Regions from separate parts of the Nonomuraea sp. NPDC049649 genome, predicted to be linked through region 1. Evidence: riboswitches for the same ligand, from Rfam matches in the RefSeq annotation. Region 1 holds a riboswitch; the other holds the start of a gene.
The links. A riboswitch is a leader RNA that binds a small molecule or an ion and turns the genes downstream of it on or off. The one in region 1 is predicted to bind cobalamin.
Positions count from the first base shown of each region.

Region 2: linked by a shared signal. The riboswitch ahead of AB0J42_RS24285 (CbtB-domain containing protein) and the one ahead of AB0J42_RS16505 (ribonucleoside-diphosphate reductase subunit alpha) in region 1 are both predicted to bind cobalamin.

Region 1 is NZ_JBFAOH010000010.1:192,676-198,907, forward strand. It holds gene AB0J42_RS16500 (ribonucleotide-diphosphate reductase subunit beta) at 1-225, opposite strand, end outside; gene AB0J42_RS16505 (ribonucleoside-diphosphate reductase subunit alpha) at 238-2,382, opposite strand; cobalamin riboswitch at 2,473-2,671, opposite strand; gene AB0J42_RS16510 (tripartite tricarboxylate transporter substrate-binding protein) at 2,704-3,618, opposite strand; gene AB0J42_RS16515 (SAM-dependent methyltransferase) at 3,694-4,431, opposite strand; gene glmS (glutamine--fructose-6-phosphate transaminase (isomerizing)) at 4,529-6,232, opposite strand, start outside.
Region 2 is NZ_JBFAOH010000021.1:16,025-22,256, forward strand. It holds gene AB0J42_RS24245 (kelch repeat-containing protein) at 1-47, shown strand, start outside; gene AB0J42_RS24250 (hypothetical protein) at 60-464, opposite strand; gene AB0J42_RS24255 (hypothetical protein) at 652-804, shown strand; gene AB0J42_RS24260 (PepSY domain-containing protein) at 833-2,224, opposite strand; gene AB0J42_RS24265 (hypothetical protein) at 2,354-2,893, opposite strand; gene AB0J42_RS24270 (pyridoxamine 5'-phosphate oxidase family protein) at 3,066-3,491, shown strand; gene AB0J42_RS24275 (histidine phosphatase family protein) at 3,492-4,046, opposite strand; gene AB0J42_RS24280 (CbtA family protein) at 4,048-4,779, opposite strand; gene AB0J42_RS24285 (CbtB-domain containing protein) at 4,788-4,976, opposite strand; cobalamin riboswitch at 5,009-5,138, opposite strand; cobalamin riboswitch at 5,176-5,369, shown strand; gene AB0J42_RS24290 (ABC transporter substrate-binding protein) at 5,501-6,232, shown strand, end outside.

The sequences.
Region 1 (6,232 bases):
CACCAGGTTGTTGGCGACGATCGAGTCGCCGGTGGCGAAGAACGCGACCAGCCGGTTGATCAGGTGCCGTTCCTGGGCGGTCATCCGGGCCAGGTCGGCCACGTCGGAGTGCAGGTCGACCTCCTCCACCGTCCAGGTGTTGCGGATGGCGGCCCGGTAACGCTCGTAGAAGTCCGGGTAGCGCATCGGGCGCAGGGTGAGGTCCATTCCGGGGTCGAGCAGCATGAGCAGGTCTCCTTACTGGCAGGCTTCGCAGATGTCGGGGTTCTCCAGCGAGCAGGCCTGCTGGACGGTGGTCTGCGCGATCCGGGTGGCCGGGCGGGAACGCAGGTAGTACGTGGTCTTCAGGCCCCGCTTCCAGGCGTAGGCGTACATCGACGAGAGCTTGCCGATGGTCGGCGCGGCCATGAACAGGTTGAGCGACTGCCCCTGGTCGACGTAGGGCTGGCGGGCGGCGGCCAGGTCGATGAGCGCCTTCTGCGGCAGCTCCCAGGCGGTGCGGTAGAGCAGCTTGAGGTCGTCGGGGATGCCGGGCACCTGCTGCACCGAGCCGTCGGCGCGTTTCAGCTCGTCGCGGGTACGGTCCGTCCACAGCCCGCGCTCCCGCAGGTCGGCCACGAGATAGCGGTTGACCTGGAGGAACTCGCCCGACAGGGTCTCCCGCTTGAACACGTTGGACACCTGCGGCTCGATGCACTCGTAGCAGCCGGCGATGGAGGCGATGGTGGCGGTCGGCGCGACGGCGACGAGCAGCGAGTTGCGCAGCCCGGTGACGGCGATCTTCTCGCGGAGCGCGTCCCAGCGCGGCGAGCCGGCGGCGCCGTAGTGGTCGGGGTGGAGCACGCCGGTCGCGGCGCGGGTGTCGTCGTACGAGGGGTGCCGCCCGCGTTCGGCTGCCAGGTCGGCCGAGGTGTCGTAGGCGGCCAGCGCGATCTCCTCGGCGATGCGGGTGGACAGCTCCAGCGCCCGCGGCGAGTCGAACGGCAGGCGGAGTGCGAAGAACACGTCGGCCAGCCCCATCACGCCGAGCCCGACGGGCCGCCAGCGCAGGTTGGCCTTCTCGGCCTCGGGCGTCGGGTAGAAGCCGAGGTCGATGGTGCGGTCCAGGAACCGCACGGCGGTGCGGACGGTGGCGCGCAGCCGCTCCCAGTCGAGGCCGCTGTGCCCGTCGAGGTGGGCGGCGAGGTTGACGGAGCCGAGGTTGCAGACCGCGGTCTCGCCGTCGCTGGTGACCTCCAGGATCTCGGTGCACAGGTTGGACAGGTGGATGACGTTCTCCGGCCGGGCGGTCTGGTTGGAGGTGCGGTTGGCCGCGTCCTTGAAGGTCATCCAGCCGTTGCCGGTCTGCGCGAGCGTGCGCATCATCCGGCCGTACAGGGTCCTGGCCGGGATCTGCCGTACGTGGCGGCCCTCGGCCTCGTAGGCCCGGTAGGCGCGGGTGAACGCCTCGCCGTGCAGGTCGGGCAGGTCGGGGACCTCCTTCGGGTCGAACAGCGACCAGACCTCGTCGGCCTCGACGCGGCGCATGAACTCGTCGGGCACCCAGTTGGCCAGGTTGAGGTTGTGGGTGCGGCGGGCGTCCTCGCCGGTGTTGTCGCGCAGCTCCAGGAACTCCTCGATGTCGGCGTGCCAGGTCTCCAGGTAGACGCAGGCGGCGCCCTTGCGCCGGCCGCCCTGGTTGACCGCGGCGACCGAGGCGTCCAGGGTGCGCAGCCACGGGACGATGCCGTTGGAGTGGCCGTTGGTGCCGCGGATCAGCGAGCCGCGGGAGCGGATCCGGGTCCACGAGATGCCGATGCCTCCCGCGTACTTCGACAGCCGGGCGACCTGACCGTACCGTTCGTAGATCGCCTCCAGCTCGTCGCGCGGCGAGTCGAGCAGGAAGCACGACGAGAGCTGCGGGCGGCGCGCGCCCGCGTTGAACAGCGTCGGCGAGCTGGGCAGGTAGGACAGGCTGGACATCAGCCGGTAGAGCTCGGCGGCCTCGGCGACGGTCCGCGACAGCCCGCAGGCGACGCGGAGGAAGAAGTGCTGGGGCCGTTCCAGCACGGCCCGGCTGACGGGGTGGCGCAGCAGGTAGCGGTCGTAGACGGTGCGCAGCCCGAAGTACTCGAAGCGGCCGTCCGCCTCGTCGCGGACGAGCGCGTCCAGCTCGGCGGCGTGCGCGGCGACGAACTCCGCGAGCCCGTCCTGGATCAGCCCGGCCGCGTGGGTGGCGGCGACGGATTCGGAGAACGTCCGCACCCCCTCCGCGGCGGCCTCCTCGGCGATCTCCTCGGCGAGCAGCCCGGCGGCCACCCGCGAGTTCGCCGGGTCGGTGATCACCCGGGCGGCGGCCTCCTCGATGGCCTGCCGCCGGTCACCCTCGACGATCTGTGTCACGTGCTCTCTCCTCGCGAGCTCGGCCCCGTGAGGGCACGCGAGAGCACGGCGGCGCGCGCCGCTACGCCCCCGGGCCCTCCCTCGAGGCCCTGGACATGGTGGATCGCCGGCAGGTCTTCGGGCTCGCGGGCGTCTGGCACACTCCTACTGGCCGTCGCTTCCCGGATGGCTTCCAGTGCTCGTTGACGGCGGTCGTTCCCGCTCACCGCTGCGGGGCAGCCCCGGATTCGCACCGGGTTCCCTTTTGCGCCGCCCCGGGCGGGGGCGGACCGGCGAACGAACGTGATCCTACATCTAGTGGCTGCTTCCGCAACCACCACATCATGTTGTGCCCTTGCCGCTTTCGAGGAGGCCGAGGTCCTGGAGCACGGTCTTGGTGCGGCGGATCTCGGCGGCGACCCAGGCGGCGAAGAGCTCCCCGGCCAGCGGGACCACCGACCAGCCGCCCTCCTGGCAGGTGCGGCGCCAGCCGGGCGAGCCGGTCACCTCCTCGCACATGCCGACGGCCGCGGCGCGGGCCGTCTCGGGCATGTCGCCGGGCCCGACGGCGGCGCTCCAGCTCGTGAAGTTGACCCGGACTCCGCACTCCAGCAGGCTGGGCGCGTCCACCCCGGGGAACCGCTCGGCGCACGAGACGGCCAGCACCCGCACCCGGCCCCCGTCGATGTAGGGCCGCCAGCCGGCGAGCGTGCCGGCCGCGGCGGCGACGCGCCCGGCCAGCAGCGCGCCCGCGGCCTCGGCGGTGCCGGGGTAGCCGGTGTAGTCGACCTGCCGCGTGTCGGCGCCGAGTCCCCGGGCGATGAGCCCGAACAGCAGATGGTCGGGCGAGCCCTGCGGCCCGCCCGCGAGCGGCGTCCCGGCGGGACCGGCGCGCAGGTGGGCGCCGAACGCGTCGAAGGTGGCGAACCGCGAGTCCTGCGGCACCAGCACCACCCCCACCTCGCCGGCCAGCCGGGCGAGCGGGGTGGCGCCGTCGAGGGGCGACTCGGCCGCGTTCAGCGCGGCGGCGGCGAGCGCGGGCAGCCCGGTGACGGTGAGCGTGGTGACCGGCCCCGGCCCGCCGACCTTGTAGCCTTCCGCGCGGGCCGCCCGGGCGAACGCGTCGGCGACGCGCCCCCAGCGCTCGCCGCCGGGCAGGATCTCGTACGAGCCGGGCGGCTTCCCCGCAGACCGGCCGCAGCCCGCCAGGCAGGCGGCCACTCCCAGGCCCGATGTGAGGAACCGCCTTCGCCGCATGAACCGCCTCCCCCGAAGTATCCACTTCAGGTTATTGACAGATCACACAGAGTTACACATGCCGGATATCACCCGCTAAGGTTTCCAGGCCATCCCGGCCAGCAGCGGCAGCCGGGTGCCGCCGACCAGCCGCGGCCGGTCGGGCCGCCACTCGTGGGCCTGCACCAGGCCGGGCTCGACCATGACGAAGTCGCCGAAGAACGCCTGGATCTCCTCCGGGCCCCGGCGGGTGCCGCCCGCCGGGGCGTCGCCCGAGGAGGTGGCGTGCGCGATCGCCAGGTGGCTGCCCGGCGCCAGCGCACCCCGCAGGCAGGCGAGCACGGCGTGCGGGTTCACGCTGTCGGGCACGAAGTGGAGCACCGACACCAGCAGCACCCCGACCGGGCGGGCCGGGTCGAGGTGGGCGGCGGCCTGGTCCAGCATCCGCACCGGGTCGAGCAGGTCGGCCTCGACGAAGACCGCCCGGTCCCGGTCGCCCAGCAGCGCCCGCCCGTGCTCGGCCACCACCGGGTCGTGGTCGACGTAGACGACCCGGGCGTCCGGGACCACCTCGTGCACATTGCCCTGCGTGGGCAGGCCGCTGCCCACGTCCAGGAACTGGTCGACGCCCTGCGCGGCGGCGTATCGTACCGCGCGCTGGAGGAACCCCCGGGCGGCGCGCGCCTGCGGCACCGCCTCCGGGATGAGGTCGGCCAGCCGGTCCAGGGCCTCGCGGTCGACCGCGAAGTTGTCCTTCCCGCCGAGGAGGTAGTCGTACATCCGGGCGAGATTGGGAGTGTCGGGGTTGGGAGTGTGAGGGTCTGACTGAGGCACCTTTTCGAGCCTAGGCGCTCACCTCCGCGGGCGACACGGGCGGGATTCCGACTATGACCCAGCCGAACGGTAAGGGTTTGCTAACCCCGCCTTTCCGCTACTCGACCGTAACGCTCTTGGCCAGGTTGCGGGGCTTGTCGACGTCCCTGCCCAGCGCCACCGCGGCGTGGTAGGCGAAGAGCTGGAGCGGGATCGTGAGCAGGATCGGGTCCAGCTCGATCTCGTTCTTGGGCACCACGATGCAGTCCTCGGCCAGCTTGGCGTCCGGCTCGCGGTGGCCGACCATCAGCACGCTGCCGCCGCGGGCGCGGATCTCGCCGAGCGTGGTGAGGTTCTTGTCGAGCAGCTCGTCGTCGGGGACGATCGCCACCGTCGGCATCTCCGGGCCGATCAGCGCGAGCGGGCCGTGCTTGAGCTCACTGGCCGGGTAGGCCTCGGCGTGCACGTACGAGATCTCCTTGAGCTTCTGCGCGCCCTCCCGGGCCACCGGGTAGCCGCGGACCCGGCCGACGAACATCATGCCCGCGTGCTTGGCGTACTTGCGCGCCAGCTCGGCGATCTTGTCGCCCTGGGTGAGGATCTCCTCCACCTGGTCGGGCAGCCTGCGCAGGCCCTCGCAGATGCGCCGGCCGTCGGCCGGCGACAGGTCGCGCACCCGGCCCAGGTGGAGCGCCAGCAGCGCGAACGCCACCGCGGTCGAGGTGAACGCCTTGGTCGAGGCCACCGACACCTCCGGGCCCGCGTGCAGGTAGACGCCGCCGTCGACCTCGCGGGCGATGGCGCTGCCGACCGCGTTGACGATGCCGATCACCCGGCCGCCCTTGCGCTTGAGCTCCTGCACGGCGGCGAGCGTGTCGTACGTCTCGCCGGACTGGCTGATCGCTATGTAGAGGGTGTCCTGCTCGACGACGGGGTTGCGGTAGCGGAACTCGCTGGCGGGCTCGGCGTCGGCCGGGATGCGGGCCAGCTCCTCGATCAGCTGCGCGCCGATCTGGCCGGAGTAGTACGCGGAACCGCAGCCGATTATCTTCACCCGGCGGAAGGAGCGGGTCTCGCGGGCGTCCATGTTGAGCCCGCCCAGGTGGGCCACGCTGAACCGCTCGTTGAGACGGCCGCTCATGGTGCGGGCGATCGTCTCCGGCTGCTCGGAGATCTCCTTGAGCAGGTAGTGCTCGTAGCCGCCGGTGTCGTAATGACCGGCGTCCCAGTCGACGGTCAGCGGCTCCTTGGCGGTCTCGCGGGCGTCGCTGGAGAAGGTGTGGAACCCGTCGGCGCGCAGCACGGCCAGCTCGCCGTCCTCCAGGTGCACCACCTGGCGCGTGTAGCGGACCAGCGCCGCCACGTCGGAGGCGGCGAACATCTCCTTCTCGCCGATGCCCAGCACGATCGGGCTGCCGTTGCGGGCCACCACCACCTCGCCCGGCCGCTCGGCGTCGACCACCGCGATCCCGTACGTGCCGACGACGCTGTTGAGCGACTTCCGTACGGCCTCCTCCAGGGAGTCGTTCTCGTCCACGGCGCGGGCGATCAGGTGGGCCAGCACCTCGGTGTCGGTCTCGGAACGGAACTCCACGCTGTCGGCCATCAGCTTGGCGCGCAGCTCGTCGGCGTTCTCGATGATGCCGTTGTGCACCACCGCGATGCGCTCGTCGGACGACAGATGCGGATGCGCGTTCACGTCGCTCGGCGCGCCGTGCGTGGCCCACCTCGTGTGGCCGATGCCCAGCGTGCCCTTGAACCGGGCCGGAACCACCTTGGCCAGGTCGGCGACCCTGCCCTTGACCTTGCGGACCTTGAGCCC
Region 2 (6,232 bases), on a different contig from region 1:
CCCCCGTGGACGTCAACGACGCCTACCGGCCCGGGCGGACGTGGTAACAGACGGGCCGGTCAGCCCATCGAGATGAGGATGGGCGCGACGTAACGCCCGCGGTCGCCCGGGGGCCGGCCGGCGCCGTAGACCATCGTCGGCAGAGCCGAGGGCCCCTGGACCGGCCCCAGCCCGGCGATCCAGGGACGCAGGCCGGGGTAGGCGTCGAGCAGGTCGATCCGTACGTCGCGGTCGGCGCCGTGGGCGGCGGCCAGGATGAGGTCGCGGGCGGCTTCCTCCGACGGCGCGACCACGGGGCCGATGACGCGGTGGGGGCCGGCGTTCCGGGCCACGGCGTAGCCGCCGTCGGTGACGACCGCGCGCTCGGCCGAGGACAGCAGGGCGGTCAGCGCCTTGCTCCGGTCGGCGCCGGTGACCTCGGCGTCCAGGGCGAGGAGGGCGGCGTGGTCGTCCGGGGTGGCCACGCGGACCGCGGGCGACGGCGTAGACCTCGCCCGCCTCGAACATCAGCCGCCATTTGGCCTCGTCGGTGGCCCAGCCGCGATCGCTTTCGAGCCGCTTGCACAGAGGCAGGTCCTCGGGACCGAGAAGGCGAATATCGCTCACGTCCGAGAACCTACATCTCCCGCCGCCCGCCGCGACCGCACCACGTTGGTCATCGCCCACCGCCTGTCGACCATCCGCACCGCCGATCGGATCGTCGTCCTGGGCGACGGCCGCGGCGCCGAGACCGGCACCCACGCCGGACTCCTCACCCGCTCCGGCGCCTACACCCGCCTCCTCGCCACCCAGCTGACCAGCTGATCGCCTCAGACGCGGCCCGGGAGGAAGGTCACGCTTCCTCCCGGGCCGCGCGGGCACGCAGGCCCAGCAGGACGTCGACGGCCAGGAAGGCGAGCAGGGACAGGCCCATCAGCGGCAGGAACCAGCCCACGGCCGCGACGACGAGGACCAGGGGCGCCAGGACGGCCCAGTGCAGCCGGCGCCAGCCGCCGCGCGGATACGGCCTGCCGAAACCCCGAGTGGGACGGCGCTGCCACCACATCCGGTACCCGAGCACGATGAGCGTGATCACCCCGGCCGCCAGCAGCATCAGCACGATCTGGTTGGCCAGGCCGAACAGCAGGCCCATGTGCCCGTCGATGCCCCACTGGGTGAGCTTGGCGGCGAGGTTGTAGTCGGCGAAGCGCAGCACGTCCGTGACCTGACCGGAGCCGGCGTCGACGGCGACCTGGTCGAGGCGCTGCGGGACCGTCTTGTCGATCTCCTTGACCACGTACGGCGCGCCCGGCTCGGCGGGCCACACGATCTCCAGCGGGCCGGACAGGCCCTCGCCCGCCGCGGCCCGGGTGACCTGGTCGACGTCCGCGGTCGTGCCGCCGTGCTGGTGGCCGGTGCCCTCACCGGCATGAGCGGCGTGGTCGCCGGAGGACGTGCTGAGCACCGGCGTCGTCCAGCCGAGCGCCGCACGTACCTCGCCGACGTTCTCCCCGGCGTACTTCGACCAGGTCAGGCCGGTCGCCGACAGGAAGAGCAGGCCCAGCACCGCCCACAGGCCGACGGACCCGTGCCAGGACAGGCGCCGGCGCGCCCCCGACAGCGACCGGTCGGGGGCGAGCAGGCTGCGCAGCCGGCGGGTACGGCGGCGCCTGGTGACCCAGAGCGCCAGGCCGCCCAGCGCGACCACCCACAGCCAACCGGCCGCCAGCTCGCTGTAGAGCCGGCCCGGCTCGCCCAGGTGCAGGTGACGGTGCAGGTTGGAGATCCAGGCGCGGACCGGGAGAGCGCCCGCGCCGCCGTAGCTCTCCAGCGTGCCGCGCACCTGGCCCGTGTAGGGATCGACGAAGACGGCCAGCTGGGTGCTTTCCGGCAGGCCGGGCACGTCCATCAGGACGTGTGTGCTCTCGTTCGCCCCGCCCGGGGTGCGCACCGCGGTGACCTTCCCGTCAGGACGCGCGGTCTGCGCGGCGGCGACCTGCCGGGTGAGCGGCAGCCGCTGCTCGCCTACGGGAACGGTCAGCTCGTGGCGGTGCACGACCTGCTCGATCTGGAGGGAAGCGGCATACAGCAGGCCGGTGGAGGCGGCGACGAGCAGGAAAGGGGCGATGAGGATTCCGGCGTAGAAATGCAGGCGGAGGATGAGCGGCTTGAGTGAGGCCCAGACCGGCGACGGGCCGGGGGAGGGTTCGGGGGCGGCGTCAGGGCGTGTTTCGGTAGAAGTCATGGGGTCTCCGTGGAAGGGCGCGCGCCACGACGGGTGCGCGCCGCCGCGAGAAGGTGTGTTCGGCCGTACGTGGGGACGGCGGGGAAACGGGGCGGCCGGCCGCGGCCGTGAAACGGGCTTACGGCCCTGTCAGAGAGCGGCGGCGAACGGGGGAGGCCCGTGGCGGCGCAGGCTGGCGGCGAGCAGGAGCCGCCGCAGCCGGGCAGGCTCGTGATCCACCCGGGGGCGGAGCGGCTGCCGTCCGGTGACCGGCGGGACGGCGAGCAGGAGCAGCAGCCGGGCCCAGAGCACGCTCAGCGAGGTGACGGCCAGGTGCGCGATCATGGCCAGGGCGGCCTCGCCGCGCTCCAGCCACCACGACGACAGCAGAGCCACCGCCGCGTGGACCAGGAACATGCCCACCCCGCTGTCGCCATGGACATGGGTCAGCGGAACCGGCACCGGCTCGGCGCCGACGGTGAACAGGCAGTGCATGCCGTACTGGGCGGCCGAGCAGGCGGCGAGCAGCACGCCCCCGCCGCGCTGACAGGCTCCGATGGCGTACGCCCCGGCCCAGGTCAGCATCAGCGCCGGCACCAGGACACCGGGCGCTATGGCGGCGCCACCGGCCAGAACGTGCATCCCGGCCGACACCAGGACGCAGGCCACGGCGAACACCGTGGCACGCAAGGCACGTAGGAGGGGCCTGCCGACATGCACGTGCCAATCGTTCCACGCAGGCGTGCCGCTGACACCCCGCGAAGCCTGTACGGAGCGGTACGCGGTGAGTCGCCGCAGGCTGAGGGCACACCGGTCGTGAACCTTTCACGCCGATGCCGGACAGCCGCGTCACCAGCTGCGGATGTACGATGCTGCTCTCGCGGAGCAGCTGAGGAGGGTCGTGAACCTGGCCGAGCAGGGGGAGGGGTTCGCCGCGTTCTGGCAGGAGCGGCACCTGTGCACTCTTTCGACCGCCCGCTCCGCCGGGCCGCCGCACGTGGTGCCGGTGGGGGCGACCCTGGATCTGGAGACCGGCATCGCCCGCGTGATCACCTCCGGGACCTCGTACAAGGCCAGGCTCATCGGGGAGACCGGCGCGCCGGTGGCGCTGTGCCAGGTGGACGGCCGCCGGTGGTCGACGCTGGAGGGCCGGGCCGTGGTACGGACCGAACCCGAGCAGGTCGCGGACGCCGAGCGCCGCTACGCCGCCCGCTACAAGCCGCCCCGGCCGAACCCGTCCAGGGTGGTCCTGGAGATCGAGGTCACTCGCGTGCTGGGCAACGCGTGATCACAACGGGCGGTTGACGTGGGCGACCCGCCAGCCGTCCCTGGTGACGGTAAGCCGGGTGGTGGACAGGGGAGCCAGGTCGAAGCGGGCGGCGCCGAGCGGGCCGAGCCCGAGCGCGTGAGCCAGCGCCGCCCGGATCGTGCCGACACCGCAGACCACGACTCCGTCCGGCTCCTCCCGCACGCCGTCGAGCCAGCGCGCCACCCTGGCGGCGTGCGCGGTCAGCGGCTCACCGCCGTGCGGAGCGGCGCCGGGGTCTGACAGCCACAGGGCGAGCGCGTCCGGCTCTTCTTCCGCGACTCGCTCGTACGACAGACCGCCCCACCGGCCGCAGTCCGCCTCCGCGAGCGCGGCCGTCTCACGCACCGCCAGCCCCAGCGCAACGGCGGTCTGCCGCGCGGCGCTCACCGGAGCGACCCAGGCCGCCGTGACCCCGGCGAACCCCGCCGAGGCCACGACGACGGCCCGGGTCAGGCTGGAGGGGTCCGCGTCCTCGTCCGTGGGGAAGCAGGAACCGCGCGTACCCGGGGTGGTGGCGTGCCGGATGAACAGCACGTCAGCCTGGCGCGGCGGCGCCCACCGGAGCCGCGCCGCGCTGGGCCGCCCGGTCGCAGGCCCAGCCGAAGAGCGCGCCGAAGGCCGCCCAGAAGACGAGTTGGGTGCCGATCGAGGCGAGCCGGAACTCCCACAGCAGCGTGCCGGGGAAGCCGTCGGGCACCTCGTCGACCGTGGGCAGCAGCACCCAGGCGGCCACCACCGGCAAGAGGAACGCCACCACGGAGGCGAGCCATCGGGGCCACGGTCCGGCGTGGACGCGGCGGGACGTCGCCACCGCGATCGCCGCCGCGGCCAGCCCGACGAGGACCATCACCACGTACAGGAAGGTCCGGCTGTCGATGGTCTCGGGGTCGCCGACGGCAGGCGGGTTGGCCGGATATTTCAGGAATGGGACGAGAATGACCGCGACGAACGCCGTCCCCGCCGCCGCCAGCGCCAGCAGCCCGTCCGACCGCGGCCCGACCCGCCCGCGCAGCCCGGCGAACACCAGCGCGAAGATCCCGCCCACGGCCACCCCGTACAGCCCGGTCGCGAGGAACAGCCCCGCCTTCTGCACCGGCCTGCTGACCTCGGCCTCCGAGCCGTGGCCGTGCGAGTGCCCGTCCGCGGCCTCTTCCAGCGCGATCGCCGCGTCCACCTGCGGTTCCCCGAAGGCGAAGGCGAATCCGCCCGCGATCAGTCCGGCCAGGAGCCCCAGGAGCAGGCCCCTGACCACGAAGGTCCGTACCACGCCGTCCCCTAGTGGCACGGCACGCCGAGCAGGTGCCGCCCGTCGTGCATCAGCTCGTGCAGGAAGGCGCCCGTCTGCGAGACCGCGCCGTTGTCCATCAGGACGAGGTACGCCACGAGCAGCAGCACAGGCACGGCGAGCAGCCAGGGGCCGAGCCGTGGAAAGGGAATGGCAGACGGGGTGGACAGCCCGCTCATCGATCCTCCTCAGGGTTGACGCGTCCCATGTACCGAGGTCACGGCTGCCAAGCGACCTGGCTCCCGGGATCTGCGTCCCGGATACAGTGGCGCGTCCGCACCGGCTTCTCACCGGATTTCCCTTGGACAACCGTGAAATCCACCGGAACGTATCCTTTCTCCCCGTCCCCGTCAATGTGCCCAGGCTGTTCCGAAGGTGCAGGAACATCTATGAGACGATGCCGGACGTAGGCGACGGCGGAACGAGGAAGCCGGTGTGAATCCGGCGCGGTCCCGCCACTGTGACCGGCGAGCGGACCCCGAACACGCCACTGCCCGTGCGGGTGGGAAGGCCGGGGCGAGCGCTGACCCGGGAGCCAGGAGACTCACGCGGTCGCCTCCTCGAAGAAATTGGGGCGGATCTCCCCAAGAGAGGACGGTGGCCGCCATGCCACGATGCCGACACGACGCCATTTCCCCTGCTCGGCGTGGGCGCCTGCTTGACCGATCCCGCCCTGTCACGCCGGTCAGGAAAGGCTCCGCCCATGACGAGCTCACGCTCGCTCCCTTTCACGATCCTGCTGGTCGTCGCGCTGATGACTGGATGCGGCACCGCGCAGGTCTCCCCGCCCCGGCCCACCGCCGCCGGCTACCCGGTCACGGTGACCAACTGCGGGGTGACCACCACGTACCAGCGGCCCCCGCAGCGGGCGGTCACGATGAACCAGCACGTCACCGAGATCATGCTGGCCCTCGGGCTGGAGAGGTCGATGGCCGGCACCGCCTTCCTGGATGACCGCATCCCGCCCGAGTACCGAGCCGCCTACGACAGCGTGAAGGTGCTCGCGGAGGAGTATCCGTCGTACGAGGTCCTGCTGTCGGCCGAGCCCGACTTCGTGTACGGCGGGTTCCGCAGCGCCTTCGACGAGGGAGGGCGCAGCAGGGAAGCGCTGGCCAAGGCCGGGATCGACGCGTACCTCAGCCTGGAGGCCTGCCCGGACGGCCCGGTGACCGTGGATCTCCTGGAGGAGGAGATCCGTACCATCGGCCGGATCTTCGGCGTGCGGGACCGCGCCGAACGGCGCGTCGCGGAGATGCGCGCCGTGCTGGAGAGCGTCGAGGAGAAGGTGCGGGGCGCCGAGCCGGTCAAGGTGTTCGTGTACGACAGCGGCGACAAGACAGCGTTCACCGCGGGCGGGGCCGGCATCGGCAACGACATGATCAGCCGGGCCGGGGGCGTGAACCTCTTCGCCGACCTGGGCAAGGCGTTCGGCGAC